Regions from separate parts of the Desulfovibrio legallii genome, predicted to be linked through region 2. Evidence: predicted binding sites of a transcription regulator. Region 2 holds the regulator's gene; the other holds the start of a gene.
What was found. Region 2 encodes sigma-54, which starts transcription at its own class of promoters, with help from an activator protein. Its sites were predicted from a motif close to CTGGCACGGNNNNTGCTT; they were not measured.
Positions count from the first base shown of each region.

Region 1: EB812_RS04805 (ammonium transporter) is a predicted target of sigma-54. The motif match lies at 1,625-1,642, and genes of this name have one in related genera.

Region 1 is NZ_SIXC01000005.1:16,676-24,744, reverse strand. It holds gene EB812_RS04810 (sigma-54 interaction domain-containing protein) at 1-979, shown strand, start outside; gene EB812_RS04805 (ammonium transporter) at 1,783-2,991, shown strand; gene EB812_RS04800 (P-II family nitrogen regulator) at 3,018-3,356, shown strand; gene EB812_RS04795 (glutamine synthetase III family protein) at 3,454-5,640, shown strand; gene EB812_RS04790 (type I secretion system permease/ATPase) at 6,266-8,069, shown strand, end outside.
Region 2 is NZ_SIXC01000006.1:182,010-190,078, forward strand. It holds gene EB812_RS06545 (phosphoribosylformylglycinamidine synthase subunit PurQ) at 1-223, opposite strand, end outside; gene EB812_RS06550 (CTP synthase) at 483-2,138, shown strand; gene rpoN (RNA polymerase factor sigma-54) at 2,408-3,835, shown strand; gene hpf (ribosome hibernation-promoting factor, HPF/YfiA family) at 3,890-4,429, shown strand; gene rapZ (RNase adapter RapZ) at 4,597-5,526, shown strand; gene EB812_RS06570 (PTS sugar transporter subunit IIA) at 5,561-6,034, shown strand; gene EB812_RS06575 (PTS sugar transporter subunit IIB) at 6,036-6,494, shown strand; gene EB812_RS06580 (hypothetical protein) at 6,591-7,190, shown strand; gene EB812_RS11975 (helix-turn-helix transcriptional regulator) at 7,354-7,464, shown strand; gene EB812_RS06585 (helix-turn-helix domain-containing protein) at 7,551-7,874, shown strand; gene EB812_RS06590 (protein phosphatase CheZ) at 7,884-8,069, opposite strand, start outside.

The sequences.
Region 1 (8,069 bases), on a different contig from region 2:
GATGGTCTACGCCCAGATCGCCCAAGTGGCCCCTTCGGCCACCACGGTTTTTCTGCAGGGGGAATCGGGCACGGGCAAAGAGCTGGCCGCCCGGGCCATCCACACGGCCAGCACGCGGGCCAACAAACCCTTTATTTCGCTCAACTGCGCGGCCCTTCCGGAAAACCTCATTGAAAGCGAGCTGTTCGGCCACGAGCGTGGGGCCTTTACCGGGGCCAACGCTACGCGCAAAGGCCGGTTTGAGCTGGCCAACAGCGGCACGCTGTTTCTGGACGAAGTGGGCGAACTTTCTCTCATGACCCAGGCCAAGCTGCTGCGCGTGCTGCAGGAGCGGGCCTTTGAACGCCTGGGCGGCATGGAAACCCACTATGTGGACGTGCGCTTCATCACGGCCACCAACCGCGACCTGGAGCGCATGGTGGCGGAGGAAACCTTTCGCCGCGACCTGTTCTACCGGCTCAACGTCTTCCCCATCAATCTGCCGCCCCTGCGCCAGCGGCCGGAAGACATTTTGCCCCTGGCCAACCACTTTATCAAAAAATACGGCCACGCCAACGGCCGCGACAACGTGCGGCTCTCGCTGGCGGTTATGGACATGCTCCAGCGGTACGCATGGCCCGGCAATATCCGCGAGCTGGAAAACGTCATGGAACGTGCGGTGCTGCTGTTGGGCCGTGAGGGCCTTATTCTGCCGCAGCATTTGCCCCCGGCCCTGCACGGCGAGCACGGCGCGCCGGGCGGCAAGCTGCCGGGCGCGGCCAGGCCGGTGTTTTCCGGCAGTCTGCAGGACCAGCTCAACGAGCTGGAACGGGCCTCCATTGTGGAAGCCCTGGAGTGCAGCCAGGGGCAGATGGGGCGGGCCGCCGCCAGCCTGGGCCTGACGGAACGCATTATGGCTCTGCGCATGAAAAAATACGGAATCACCTACAAGGCATTCCGGCCCCGCAAAACCGGCGGGACACGGACCGCCGCCGAATAGAGCATTTAACACTTGAAATGCTCGCTTACGGCAGGCAAAAGCCTGCCTTCTCGCATTTCGTGGCAAGGATTTTCAAGAAAATCCTTGCAGGGCAGTTAGCTCATTTCATTCGCTAACTGCTCTAGCGGCTCGGGCGCACGCGCCCTGCCTGCTCCCAAACGGCTCCGACGCCGCAAAACCCGGCGGCGGCAAGCGTGCGGACGTGCGCCTGCCTGCCCTGCAGCGGCCGGCGGCTGCTATCGCCAACGCCGTAAGGGGAGGACGCTGCAGAACAGCGCTAGCTTCAAGGTATCGACATAAAGGTAGTTTTTTCGCTGGGCCATCTTAAATTTATGATAGAAAAAATTATCTTATTTTTATGCATGTTATATAAACATGTCACAAAAACGGCGAAAGTCCTCACATAAAAACGACAGTTTTGTATAATTGTTGTTTTTTCCGTTAACATTATAAATTTTTTACTTTTTCTGAAAAGCAGCCCCGAAGGTCTTTTTCCGACCCCAGGGGCTTCTTTATTTTTCAACATAAATGTAGAAAAATACCTGCGCCCACCCCGGACAACCTTCCTGTCCGTTTCCCGCATTTTTTTAAAATACACAGTTAAATAAATAAATTATATGTATATTGCCGCCCCTGCATCAGGCTTTGGCACAGTGCGTGCTATTCCTTCCAAGACCGCGGCAGGAAGCCCGGTCCGGGACAGGCGCCAGCCCCGTAAAGGAACAGGTTTTGAACCGGGTGCGGCGGCGGATTGCGACAGCAAAGCCATTCCCCCCCGCAAAACACCTCAGAAGGATGTCCGTATGAACGCCTCGGATACTGCATTTATTCTTATCTGCGCCTGCATGGTCATGCTCATGACCCCGGCCCTGGCCCTGTTTTACGGCGGCCTGGTCCGCTCACGCAACATTCTTTCCACGCACATGCACAGCTACGGCGCATTGGCGCTGGTTTCCGTGCTCTGGGCCTTCATCGGCTACACGCTGGCCTTCGGACCAGACGTGGGCGGCGTCATCGGCGATCTCTCCTATCTGTTCCTCAAGGGCGTGGGCGGCGAATCGGCCCCCGCAGCGGCCCAGCTGCCCCACACCCTGTTCATGGCCTTTCAGTGCATGTTCGCGGCGCTGACCGTAGCCCTCATCTCCGGCGCGTATGCTGAACGCATCCGTTTTTCGGCCATGATGCTCTTTTCCGGCCTGTGGCTTATTTTCGCTTACGCTCCCATGGCCCACTGGGTCTGGGGCGGCGGCTGGATGGGCCAGATGGGCGCCCTGGACTTTGCCGGCGGCGCGGTGGTGCACATGGCTTCCGGCGCGGCTGCCCTGGCCTGCGCCCAGGCCCTTGGGCCGCGGCTCTCCAACGGCGCTGAACCGGCCACGCCCAACAACCTGCCCCTGACCCTGCTGGGCGGCGGCCTGCTCTGGTTCGGCTGGTTCGGCTTTAACGCCGGCAGCGCCCTGGTTTCTGGCCCCCTGTCCGCCCACGCCCTGGTCACCACGCACATGGCCTCCGCCTGCGGCGTGCTGGGCTGGATGCTGGTGGAATGGGTGCGCACGGGCAAGCCCACCAGCCTGGGCGCCATCTCCGGCGCGCTGGCGGGCCTGGTAGCCATTACCCCCGGTGCGGGCTTTGTGGAAATTCTCCCGGCTATGCTCATCGGCTTTGTGGGCGGCATCGTGTGTTACGGCGGCGTGCTGCTGAAGAACAAGTTCGGCTATGACGACGCCCTCGACGTGGTGGGCATCCACGGTCTCGGCGGCACCTGGGGCGCTCTGGCCACCGGCCTCTTCGCCTGCGCCGCCGTCAATGGCGCCGACGGCCTCTTCTACGGCAACCCCAAGCAGGTCTGGATTCAGCTCGTGTCCATCGTGGGCACCTGGGTGTTCGTCTACATCATGACCCGCATCATCCTCTTCGTGGTCAACGCCACAGTGGGTCTGCGCGTGGCCCCCGAAGAAGAATTCACCGGCCTGGATCTGGGCGAACACAACGAACGCGGGTACTCCCTGTAACCCCCCTCCAGGGAAAGGAATCAGCCATGAAAAAGATGGAAATCATCATCAGGCCCAGCATGTTTGACAAAGTCAAAAACGTGCTTTCCGAAATGGGCATTCACGGCCTCAACTATGTGGAAATAAAAGGTTTTGGCCGACAGCGCGGGCACACGGAAGTGTACCGGGGCACCACGATGCAGGTGGACTGCCTGCCCAAGACCAGGCTGGAAGTGGTCCTGCCCGACGCCATGGTGGAAAACGTGCTTAATGCTGTAGTTTCCATGGCCCGCACCGGACAGGTGGGCGACGGCAAAATCTTTATCAGCGATGTGCAGGACGCCATCCGCATCCGCACCGGCGAACGCGGCGACGAGGCCCTGTAGGCATTCGACAATATCTTAACGGCAAGCGCGCGGGGCGGGCCAACCGCCCCCCCGCCAGGCGCTTTTTGCAGGATTTTTAACGCTAAGGAGACAGGATATGAGTTCCCCCCGGAAAAAGGCCATGTTCAAGGCGATAAACACCGCGCCCGTGACGCCTTGCGAAAAAAAGACGCAGAAAACGGATGAGCTTTTCGGCTGCCACGTGTTCGGCCTGAGCACCATGCGCAAGCGTCTGCCCAAGGACGTGTACCGCAAGCTGGCCAAGACCATCCGCGACGGCGAACGCCTGAACCCGGAAATCGCCGACGTGGTGGCCAATGCCATGAAAGACTGGGCCATTGAAATGGGCGCTACCCATTACACGCACTGGTTCCACCCCATGACCGGCCTCACCGCCGAAAAACACGACGCCTTCCTGTCTCCCGCCGCCGACGGCCAGGTCATCAGCGAATTTTCCGGCAAAATGCTCATCAGTGGTGAACCGGACGCCTCTTCCTTCCCTTCCGGCGGGCTGCGCTCCACTTTTGAAGCGCGCGGCTACACCGCCTGGGACCCCTCCGTGCCGGTGTTCATCATTCCCGCCTCCTACGGGGCCACCCTGCACATCCCCACCTACTTCTACTCCTATTCCGGCGAAGCCCTGGACCGCAAAATCCCCTTGCTGCGCTCCATTGCCGCCCTCTCCCGCCAGGCCCTGCGCATTCTGCGCCTGTTCGGCAACCATACGGCCAGCTATGTGCGTCCCAATGTGGGCCCCGAGCAGGAATACTTTCTGGTGGACAAAAACCTGGCCGTACTGCGCCCCGACCTGCTCCTGGCCGGCCGCACCCTTCTGGGCGCGCCCTCGCCCAAGGGGCAGGAGATGGAAGACCACTACTTCGGGGCCATTCCCGGCCGCGTCATGAGCTTTATGCAGGATGTGGAAAACGAGCTCTGGGCCCTGGGCATCCCGGCCAAGACCCGCCACAACGAAGTGGCCCCCGGCCAGTTTGAAATTGCCCCCGTGTTTGAAGAAGCCAACATCGCCTGCGACCACAACATGCTCACCATGAACATGATGCGCCACATGGCGGCCAAACACGGCTTTGTCTGCCTGCTGCACGAAAAGCCCTTTGACGGCGTCAACGGCAGCGGCAAGCACAACAACTGGTCCATCAGCGATTCTGACGGCGTCAACCTGCTCAACCCCGGCAGCACCCCGCAGGACAACGCCCAGTTCCTGGTCTTTCTGGCCGCCGTGCTGCGCGCCGTGCACAAACACAGCGTGGCCCTGCGGCTGGGCACCGTGGGCGCGGGCAACGACCACCGCCTGGGCGCCAACGAGGCCCCGCCGGCCATCCTTTCCGTCTACCTGGGCGAGCAGCTCACCGATGTGCTGGACGGCATCGTCAACGGCAAAAGCGCGGCCAGCAAAAAGAGCGGCTTCATGGAAGTGGGCGTCTCCACCCTGCCGCCCCTGCCCGTGGACCTCTCGGACCGCAACCGCACCAGCCCCTTCGCCTTTACCGGCAACAAGTTTGAATTCCGCGCCGTGGGCTCTTCCCAGTCCGTGGCTCCGGTGAACATCGCCCTCAATGCCGCCGCGGCCTGCGCCCTGGACGACATCGCCACCGAACTGGAAGCCTCCGTGGCCGGCGGCGCGGACCTGAACAGCGCCCTGCAGCAGCTCCTGCCCCGCCTGTTCAAGGAGCACATGCCCATTGTCTTCAACGGCAACGGCTACGCCGCCGCCTGGCCGGAAGAAGCGGCCCGCCGCGGCCTGCCCAACTACCACAATACCGTGGACGCCCTGGCCCACTACACCGACCCGGAGGTCATGAACGTCTTCCTGCGCCACGGCATCCTCACGGAACGCGAGATCCTCTCCCGGCAGGAAATCCTGCTGGAAAACTATAGCAAGGCCGTATGCATCGAAGGCCACCTTATGGCCGACATGCTGCGCACCTCGGTGCTGCCGCCCAGCCTTACGGCCCAGACCCGGGCCGCCGAAGCTGTGCTCAAGGCCCGCGCCGTGCTGGGCGAAGCCGGGGCGGACAGCGAAGAGGCCGCCTTTACCGAACTGCGCGGCCATATCGTGGCCCTGCAGCAAGGCGTGGCCGCCCTGGAAAAAGCCGTTGCCGTTGCCCAGGAAGCCCAGGGCGCTCTGGAGCAGGCTACGGCCGCCCGCGACACGGTGCTGCCGGCCATGAAGGCCTGCCGCGAGCACGCCGACGCCCTGGAACGTCTGGTGGACGACGAACTCTGGCAGCTGCCCAAGTACGCGGAACTGCTCTGGGCGCACTAGAGCAGCTAACCTTTGAGACTATGTATTCTCAAAGGTTACGGCACGCTCGTTCCGGCGCTTAACCGCGCAAATAAATTGCGCTTGCGCCTCCACGGCGGGCGGCTGCTTATGCAACCGCCGGGCATTTCAAAGTTGAAATGCCCTAGACCGATAATCCCGGCGCATCGCGCCGGACACTGTTGGGGGTCGGTGGTCTCATCCCGGGGGGGAAGATGGTCCCTGGCCTCCAGCCCCCGCGGCATAGTCCGCGGGGAGCCACGGGCCGCGCCGTTCGCCGCAACGGACGGCGTCGGCCGGTGGCCGTCAAAGCGGGGAGTCTGGCGGCTCCCCGCTTTTTTGCGCTCCAACGAACTTACGGCTTGCGGCAGCGCCCACCACACTGTGCAGGCCACGCCGGACGGCGTCGGCGGCTTGGCAAACCCGCAGTTCTGGAGTATCCTTCTACTCTTGTGTGGCCGCCTCGCAGAGCAAAACTTGCACGGCCGGGCCAACTACGTTATAGACCAAGAACTTTGGGGCAAAACGCCGCGCCGCCTGGGCGGCTTTTTTATACGCCAGCAAGCACAATAGTTACTCTTTTCCTTGCCCGCGCCGGTCGTTCCGGCACAACCTCCAGGGCTTCTTCATGGACAAGACTGCCGCTTCAGGGGCTGAAATGTCGCGCAACACCGCCACGGCTCCCCCCCACGCCGCGCGCCCGGATACTGGGCCGCCCCCCGCCGACCAGGGGCAACGTGCGCCGCAAGGCGGCCCCGCAACGGGCATGGGGCCGTTGCGTCCTTCAGACGTGGACTTCATGCCCGGCCTGCTGCGCAGCCTGGCTATTGTACTGCGCCTGCGGGGTCGGGTGGTTTCGCCCCAGTCCCTCATGGCCGGGCTCACGGGCAGCCGGGTCACGCCGCAGGCCTGCCTGCGGGCCGCGCGCAAGGTGGGGCTTTCAGGCCGCATCGCCTACCGCCCGCAATTGGAAAACATCCCCGGCCTGGTTCTGCCCTGCATCCTCCTGCTCACCAACGACCGCTCCTGCGTGCTTACGGCCCTGGACGGCGAGATGGCCGAGGTCATCTTTCCCGAAACGGGCGAAACCAGCCAGGTGGTGCCCCTGGAGGCCCTGCGCGAAGAGTATTCCGGCTACGCCCTGTTCGCCGCCGTAGAGGCCGCGCCCGACCACCGGGCCGACCGCCTGAGCATCTCGCACGGCAAGCGCTGGTTTTGGGACGTGCTGCGCTATTACGCGCCCATTTACCGCCATGTAGCCCTGGCCAGCGTGGTCATCAACCTCATTGCCGTGGGCAGCCCCCTGTTTGTCATGAACGTCTATGACCGGGTGGTGCCCAACAACGCCATGGAAACCCTCTGGGTTCTGGCCATAGGCATCTTCATCGTCTACCTTTTCAACTTTCTGCTCTCGGCCCTGCGCACCCATTTTGTGGACGTGGCCGGCCGCAATGCGGATATTGTGCTCTCCAGCGCGCTGGTGGAAAAAGTCCTTTCCATGCGGCTGGACGCCAAGCCCGAATCCACGGGCGCGCTGGTCAATAACCTGCGCGAATTTGAACAACTGCGTGAATTTTTCAGCTCATCCAGTCTGCTGGCCTGCATCGACCTGCCCTTTCTGGTCATCTTTCTTCTGCTCATCGCCTTCATCGGCGGGCCCCTGGTTTTCCTGCCCCTGGGGGCCATGCCCATCCTCATCGGTCTGGGGCTCACCCTGCAGCACCGCTCGCGCCGCAGCGCCGAAGCCGGTTACCGCCAGAACATGCAGAAAAACGCCCTGCTGGTGGAAATCGTCGGCGGCCTGGAAACCCTCAAGGCCTGCATGGCCGAAAGCCGGATGCAAAAACTCTGGGAATCGGTGGTGGGGCTTTCGGCCAAATCCAGCAGCGAGGCCCGCAAATACAACAACTTGGCCGTCACCCTTTCCATGCTGGTCACCCAGGTGGTCACCGTGGCCTGCATCGTCTGGGGCGTCTACCGCATCGCCGACGGGCAGATGACCATGGGCGCGCTCATCGGCGTCAACATCCTGGTGGGCCGCAGCATGGCCCCCCTGCTGCAGATGGCCTCCCTGCTCACGCGGCTCCAGAACTCCCATGTGGCCCTCAAGGCCCTGGACCTGCTCATGACCCTGCCCTCGGAAAACCAGGCGGAAAAAACCTGCATGGATTTCGGCATGCTGCGGCCTTCTTTCAGCATGGAAAACGTCTCCTTCGCCTACCCCCACCAGGAACGCCAGGCCCTCAACAATATTTCTTTGCGCATCGAGCCGGGTGAGCATGTGGGCGTCATCGGCCCCATGGGGTCGGGCAAAAGCACCCTGGGCAAGCTGCTCATCGGCCTCTACCAGCCCAAGGAGGGCGCGGTGAAGTTCGGCGATGTGGACATCCGCCAGATCCCTGGGGCCGACCTGCGTGGCCGCGTGGGCGTGC
Region 2 (8,069 bases):
AGCGCATAACGGCGGTCTGGGCCGCGCCCAAATCGTCGCCGTCCAGAAAGCCACCGGGAAAAATGAGGAAGTGATAGTCGTCCAAGTGAACCTTGGCGGCCACCAGGTCGGAAAAGTGCACCACGTCGGCCCGGTCGGCTCCGGCCAGGCGGGCGGTGTGGGCGGTTTCCAGATGCGAATTGGTGCCGTAGCCGGTGATGACCAGCGTATTGACCGTGCCCATGCGGGGAAAGCCTCCTTGACAAACAGCGCCGCCTGCCGACCCCTGCCGGCGACGGCATACGGCAGCGGGGCCCGGCGCGGCCGGCCCGCCGCAAGCGCGGGAGGGGGCCCCGTACGGGATGCCCGTCTGCATGGGGAATACCACACTACGTACCTTGCTTTGGATAGTCAATGCTGGCAAAAAAAATCGTCTTGGTGTATGTAGACGAAGATGTGCTTGGGGATGTGCCTTGGCACGCCACAATCAAGGTTGAGAGGCCATGAAAACAAAGTATATTTTTGTGACGGGCGGTGTGCTTTCGTCACTGGGCAAAGGCCTGGCGGCCGCTTCCCTGGGCGCGTTGCTGCAGACGCGCGGGCTGACGGTCACCATCCAGAAGCTGGACCCGTACATTAACGTGGACCCCGGCACAATGAACCCTTTTCAGCACGGCGAAGTCTTTGTCACCGACGACGGCGCCGAAACCGACCTGGACCTGGGCCACTATGAGCGCTACCTCAACGTGCCCATGTCCCGCAAGAACAACACCACCTCCGGGGCCATTTACAACCACGTCATTGCCAAAGAGCGCCACGGCGACTATCTGGGCGCCACGGTGCAGGTGATTCCCCACATCACCGATGAGATTAAGAGCGTGGTGCTTTCGCTGGCTGAAGGCGATGACGCGCCAGACGTGGCCATCATCGAAATCGGCGGCACCGTGGGCGACATTGAAGGCCTGCCTTTTCTGGAGGCCATCCGCCAGCTGCGTTCGGAGCTGGGCCGCGACAATTGCCTGAACATCCACCTCACCTTGGTGCCCTACTTGCGCACGGCGGGTGAGCACAAGACCAAGCCCACCCAGCACAGCGTCAAAGAGCTGCTCTCCATCGGCATTCAGCCGGACATCATCCTCTGCCGCTGCGAGCAGAGCATCCCCGAAGAGCTGCGCCGCAAGATCGCCCTGTTCTGCAATGTGGACCAGGACGCCGTGTTCTCTTCGGTGGACGTAAACAACATTTATGAAGTGCCCCTCAAGTTTTATGAGGAGGGCTTTGACCAGAAAGTGGCCATCATGCTGCGCCTGCCCGCGCGCAATGCCCACCTGGAAGCCTGGGAAAAGCTGGTCAGCGATTGCGCCAATCCCAAAGGCCAGGTAACCATTGCCATTGTGGGCAAGTATGTGGATCTGAAGGAAGCCTACAAGAGCCTGCACGAGGCGCTTATCCACGGCGGGGTGGCCAACCGGGTGGATGTGGAGCTGCGCTACGTCAATTCAGAAAATGTGACCGAGGCCAATGCCGCCGGGCACTTTGAGGGCTGTGACGGCATCTTGGTGCCCGGAGGTTTCGGCTACCGGGGGGTGGAGGGCAAAATTGCGGCCATCCGCTACGCGCGGGAAAAGGGCGTGCCTTTCTTCGGCATTTGCCTTGGCATGCAGTGCGCCGTCATTGAATTTGCCCGGCACGTGGCCGGGTTGGAAGATGCCAATTCCGAGGAATTTAACCCTCTTTCCGACCACAAGGTCATTTACCTCATGACGGAATGGTACGACTTCCGTACCAAGAACGTGGAGCGGCGCGACGCCGGCAGCGACAAGGGCGGCACCATGCGCCTGGGCGCGTACCCCTGCAAGCTGCTGCCCGGCACCAAGGCGCACGATGCCTACAAAAAAGACCTGGTGGAGGAGCGCCACCGCCACCGCTACGAGTTCAACAACGCTTTTCGCGAGATGTTCGGCCAGAAGGGCATGGTCTTCAGCGGTACGGCTCCGGACGACTCACTGGTGGAAATCATTGAGCTGCCGGACCATCCCTGGTTTCTGGGCTGCCAGTTCCATCCGGAATTCAAATCCCGGCCCATGAACGCGCACCCTTTGTTCCGCGAGTTTATCGGCGCGGCCAAAAAATACGCCAAGGGACACGGCAGGAGCTGAGCTTCGGCCTTTGCGCCCGGCTTGTACAGGGCCGTTCCGTGAAGGGCCGCGCGGCGTCGCGCCTTTCGCGGAGCGGCTTTTTTGGCGCCAAAGGGCGGCTTGGGCTGTGACGTGCAGCGTCCCTTGGCGGCGACTGGGCCACCAAATCGCGGGGGCGGTCCATTGCGCCCGCACAACTGCTGGCTATTGCATAATTTTTATAGCTGTGGCACATTCCTTGTAAACAAAAATCAGGTAGTTTTCTCGTCGCTTGAGGGCGGAAGGGACACATGGCACTGGAACTTCGGCAGCAACTAAAGCTGGCACAACAATTGGTGATGACCCCGCAACTGCAGCAGGCCATCAAATTGTTGCAGCTCTCTCGTCTGGAACTTCTGGAAACGGTCCAGCAGGAGCTGGTGGAAAACCCGTTTCTGGAGGAATCCGGCGGCGAAGAGGCCGGGCCGGAAACCGTGGCCGAAGACGGGCGCGAACCCGTGGCCGAAGAGGTCTATGACCGTGAGCTGGCCAAGGACGCCGACTGGGAAGATTATCTGGGTGAATTTGCCAGTACCCCCCGCCTGTCGCAGTCCCGCGAGTACGAGGCCGCCGAAGAAATTTCGCCCTTGGAGGCCCGCTACGCCGCCAAGCCCACCTTGGAAGGCCACCTGCTCTGGCAGCTCCGGCTTTCGCAGTTGACCGACGCACAGAAGGCCATTGGCGAGGTGATCATCGGCAACCTTTCTTCATCGGGCTATTTGCAGGCCAGCGTGGAGGAAGTGGCGGAGATGGCCCACGCCGCGCCCGACGAGGTGCGCGCCGTTCTTGAAAAGGTGCAGCATTTTGACCCTGTGGGCGTGGCCGCCCGGGACGCGCGGGAGTGTCTGCTGGTGCAGATCCGCAATCTGCACTATGACCGCGACCCCATCCTTGTGGAGTTGGTTACATCCCACCTGGAAGATCTGGAGGCAAAACGTTACAAGCCCCTGCTGCGCAAGTTCAAGCTGGATATGGAAGGCCTGCGGGAGTATCTGGACATCATCCAGAGCCTGGACCCGCTGCCCGGCGCCAGCTTTGGCGGGGGCGAGCCCACCTATGTGAGCCCGGACGTTTTTGTCTACAAAGTGGGCGATGAGTTTGTGATCCTGCTCAATGAGGATGGTTTGCCGCAGCTGCAGCTTTCGGCCATGAGCGGGATGGATCTGACCGCCGCTTCGGAGAAGGAAAAGGAATACTGTTCCGAAAAAATCCGCTCCGCTTCCTGGCTGATTAAAAGCCTTTACCAGCGCCAACGGACCCTGTATAAAGTGATGGAGAGCATTGTGCGTCACCAGCGGCCTTTTTTTGAAGAGGGCGTCACCAGGCTGGCCCCGCTCATCCTCAAGGACATTGCCGACGATATCGGCATGCACGAGTCCACGGTAAGCCGCATCACCACCAACAAATATGTGGCTACGCCCCACGGCATTTTTGAACTGAAATTTTTCTTCAACAGCGGGCTGGAACTGGACGACGGCAGCCAGGTGGGCTCTGAAAGCGTCAAGGCGCTGATCAAAAAATTTATTGCGGATGAAGACCCCCACGCGCCCTTGAGCGACGAACGCATCGGCGAAATGCTCAAAGAGCGCCTCAAGGTCAACATCGCCCGACGCACGGTGGCCAAATACCGCACCGCTCTCGATATTCCTTCTTCATCACGGCGCAAGGAGCACTTTTAGGCCCCTGTCTGGTCCGGCCTTAAGCGCCCCGGCGCCCCACACCAGGAGGACTTCATGAACATCTCCTTCGCCTTCAAAAACTTCGACGCCTCCGACCATCTGAAAAAATACGCTCGCCGCCGCATGGAAAAGCTGGGGCGGTTTTTTGGCAAATCCGCCGGTCTGGACGTGGCCGTGGTGCTGACCGTGGACAAATTCCGCCATCGCTGCGAGGTTACCGTCACCGGCGAGGGCCTGCACATTAATGCTTCAGAACAGACTTCGGACATGTACGCCGCCATTGACCTGGTGACGGACAAGGTGGAAGCCCAGATCAAGCGTCAGGTTTCACGGGTCAAGGAGCAGCGCCGCAAGGCCCGCAACGCCGAAGTGGACGTGTTTACCTATACCGTGGACGCCGAAGGCGAGGCCCCGCAGCCTGTGGAAGGTACGGACCGGCTGGCCACAAAACCCCTGCATCTGGATGAGGCGCTCATGCAGCTGGATTCCATCGGTAGTGATTTTCTGGTCTTTTTTAATGCGGAGAACAGCCGTATCAATGTGGTTTATCGTACGCGCGCCAGCGGGTATGCGTTGATTGATCCCGTATTGTAGGCGCAAGTGCTTCCTGGGCGGGGCTTTCCTCCGTCCGAAGTAAGCCTTTTGCAGGGGCCGCTCGGTTGGAGCGGCCCCACGCGGCTGCATACGGCGGGTTTCCCTGCAGCGGCAGGCGAGAGATCGGGGCGGCCRTGGACGAACCGGCCTTGCCGCGAGAGGGCGTTATGAGCAAAACCGTAGCGGCGGCTGCCGCCTCCACATCCACAAGTGCGCCGGCCTCTGCGCCGGTGCGGGTCTGCGTGGTTACGGGGCTTTCCGGTGCGGGCAAGAGCACCGCGCTGAAAGTGTTTGAAGACATGGGGCACTTTGTGGTGGACGGCCTGCCCGCCAGCCTGGCGCCGGAAATGGCGGCCATGATGTCCCGCCCTTCAATGAGCCATTTTCAGGGCATTGCGCTGGGCATGGACCTGCGGCAAAGCACTTTTCTGGACGACCTGAACGCCTCGCTGGAGGCCCTGGCCGCGCAGAGCATTCGCCCCACCTTGTTGTTTCTGGAGGCCTCGACGCAGGAGCTTATGCGCCGGTACGCCACCACCAGGCGGCCCCACCCCCTGGAGCGGGAGGGCATGGGCCTGGAGGCGGCCCTCAAGGCGGAGCGCGACAAGCTGCGTCCTTTGCGGGAGCTGGCCGATCTGGTGGTGGATACTACGCGGTTTTCCATCCACGATCTGCGCAGAGCCATTCAGAAGCGCTGGGGCAGCAGCCGGGGCAGACTGCGGGCCATCCGGGTCAATGTCATTTCCTTCGGCTTCAAGTACGGCGTACCGCGTGAGGCGGATTTGGTTTTTGACCTGCGCTTTTTGCCCAATCCCTATTTTCTGGAAAATCTGCGCCCCCTCTGCGGCCGGGACAAGCCCGTGGCCGACTACGTTTTTGCCACGCCCCAGGCGCGGGAATTTCGCGCCAAGTTGTTGGACCTGCTGTTTTTCATGTTGCCGCTCATGGAAACAGAAGGGCGTTACAGGGTGACCATTGCCGTGGGTTGCACCGGCGGCCGCCATCGCTCTGTGGCCATGGCCGAGGCCCTGTGGCAGGCGCTCCGGCAGGCGGACTATCCGGCCTCTCTTGAGCACCGGCATCTTGAACTTGGTTGAAAAAGCTGGCACGCTCAGCCCTGCGAGGTTTGTCATGACGGACGAAAATACTGCAAACGTCGAAAACGGCGAGCAGGACGCCGGCGGTCGGGTCGGCGTTATTGTGGTTTCCCATGCCGACTACGGTTCGGCCATGCTCCGCACGGCGGAATTTATTCTGGGGCCGCAGAGCGACTGTTGCTCCATTAGTGTGGACGTGGCCCACGAAGTGTCCGAAACCGTGCGCCGTCTGGACGACGCAGCCCAGCGCCTGGACAAGGGTGCCGGCGTCATTGTGCTTACGGATATGTTTGGCGGCACGCCTACCAATCTGGCCCTTTCACTGTTGGCCACCCACAAGGTGGAGGTGGTCACGGGGGTGAACTTGCCCATGCTCCTCAAGGTCTTTACGTCACGGGACAAGGAGCTGGAAGAACTGGCCCAGCTGGCCGGTGAAGCCGGGGCCAAGGGCATTGTGGTGGCGGGCAGCATGCTGCGCAACAAACCTCGTGACAAGAATGCCGGTTAGTATGTGGTTTCGGGTGGACAACCGGCTGGTGCACGGACAGGTTATTGAGGCGTGGCTGCCCTATACGGGGGCGCGGCATCTGGTGGTGGCCAACGACGAACTGGCCACGGATTTTTTGCGGCAGCAGATCGTGGCCCTGGCCGTACCCCAGCGGGTGGCGGTCCATTTTATTCCAGTCAGGGAGTTGGCAGCTACCCTCAATAGCTGCGGCGAGGAGAGTTTTGTGCTCTTTGCCACCTGCCAGGACGCGCGTCGCGCCTGTGACGCCGGAATCGTCATGGAGGTGCTCAATATGGGCAACCTGCACTATGGTCCGGAAAAATTGCAGATTCTACCCAATGTAGCCTTGTCGCTGCAGGACAGGGAAGATTTGCGCGTCCTGCGGCAGCACTTGGTGCAGTTCGACTTTCGGTCTGTACCTTCGGAGACTGTGCGAGGCCCCCATGAGCAGCTTTTCTGATCCGTCCGCAGTGGCGACGCTGCTTACGGTGGGGACGCCCTACGCTTTTTTTTTGCCCTGGCCGGGGCGGCCCGCTTTACCTGCATAGCGGGCCTGGTGGACAGGCCCTTGTGCCTGGCCCTGCTCACGAGCTGGTGTACGGGAGATTGGGCCCTGGCCCTGCCGTTGGGCATTATTTTTGAACTGCTCTGGCTGGACACGCTGGAGCTGGGCGGCGTGGTGCCGCCCTACGGCGGGCTGAGCTTTCTGCTGGCCTTTCCTCTGTGCCGTCACTTTGGCCTGACCCAGGCGGGCGCAGCCCTGCTGCCGCTGTTTCTCTCCATGCTGGCGGCGTACGCGGCAACCTGGCTTGAGTTGCGGCAGCGGGCGGCGCAGAACATCCTTGCCCCGTCTCTTGAATCCTGGTGCGCGGGTGGCCGCGGCATATCCCCTGCCAGGGCTGTTCTGGGGGCCGCCCTGCGCCGCGCCATCTGGCAATGGGGCTTTTACGCCCTGTGGTTCTGTACGCTCTACCTGATTCTGGCGGTCCTTACAGCAGGGGGGCATTGGCCCCGCCTTTCACTGGTGACCTGGCCGGTGCTTTACGCGGCGGCTCTGCTGGGTGCGGTGCTCTCGTTACGGACCCGACAGGCCTATCTGGTGCTCATGGCTTCTCTGGGCGGTCTGGCCCTACTGTTTTTCTGGCGGGGGGCGTAACCGCGCCGCAGCAGAGCGTCGGCGGCCGCTGTACTCGCCTGGGCGGGGGCCCCTGCTTGGCACAGATGGGGAACAATGCTGATGCGGCGTTGTTGTGGGTTCCTGCCAGGCCGCTGAGTACCCCCTGGTGACTACACGAAAGGTTAAAAATTTGGCTGCTTTTGTGGGCAGCAATATTAGCCAGCTTCGCCGCAGTAAAGGCATGACCCAGGCCGAACTTGCAGAGCGGCTTGGCGTTGGCAATGATTCTTTTTCTAGAGCATTTAACACTTGAAATGCTCGCTTACGGCAGGCAAAAGCCTGCCTTCTCGCATTTTGTGGCAAGGATTTTCAAGAAAATCCTTGCAGAGCAGTTAGCTCATTTCATTCGCTAACTGCTCTAGAATAGAGAAAGGAGTGGTAGCCCCAAGATTTCAGCGGTTGGAGCTTATTGCTGAAGTCCTGGGGTGTACAGTTTCGGAATTGTTTGTCTGTAAAAACGAGGAAGTAGCGGCAAAGATATCTGTTATTGAAGATGTTCTGCTGCGGCTGCCGCAGGATGTCCGCAGCGAAGTGCTGCAGGTAATTCTGAACTTATTGTACAGCTTTCAGAAACTATTGCCTGTCTGCAGCATGCAGGCAGAAAAAGAATCGCAACGCGCAGAGCAAAACAGGGTAATGGTGGGGAAACCACCGTCTTCCTGAAAAGTGCGGCTACATCCCCAGCTGGGCGAGCATAGCGTCGATGGCAGACTGGGAAACCCCGTTTTTATCCGGGCCTTTGAGGGCCTCCTGACGGCGCTGCTGGAAAGTCTCCAACGCTTTGTCGGCCTCGTCCCGCAGCTCGGCAGCGGTTTTGTGGGGGTTGGTTTCCGCGCCTTCCAGCATGAGGCCGGAAGA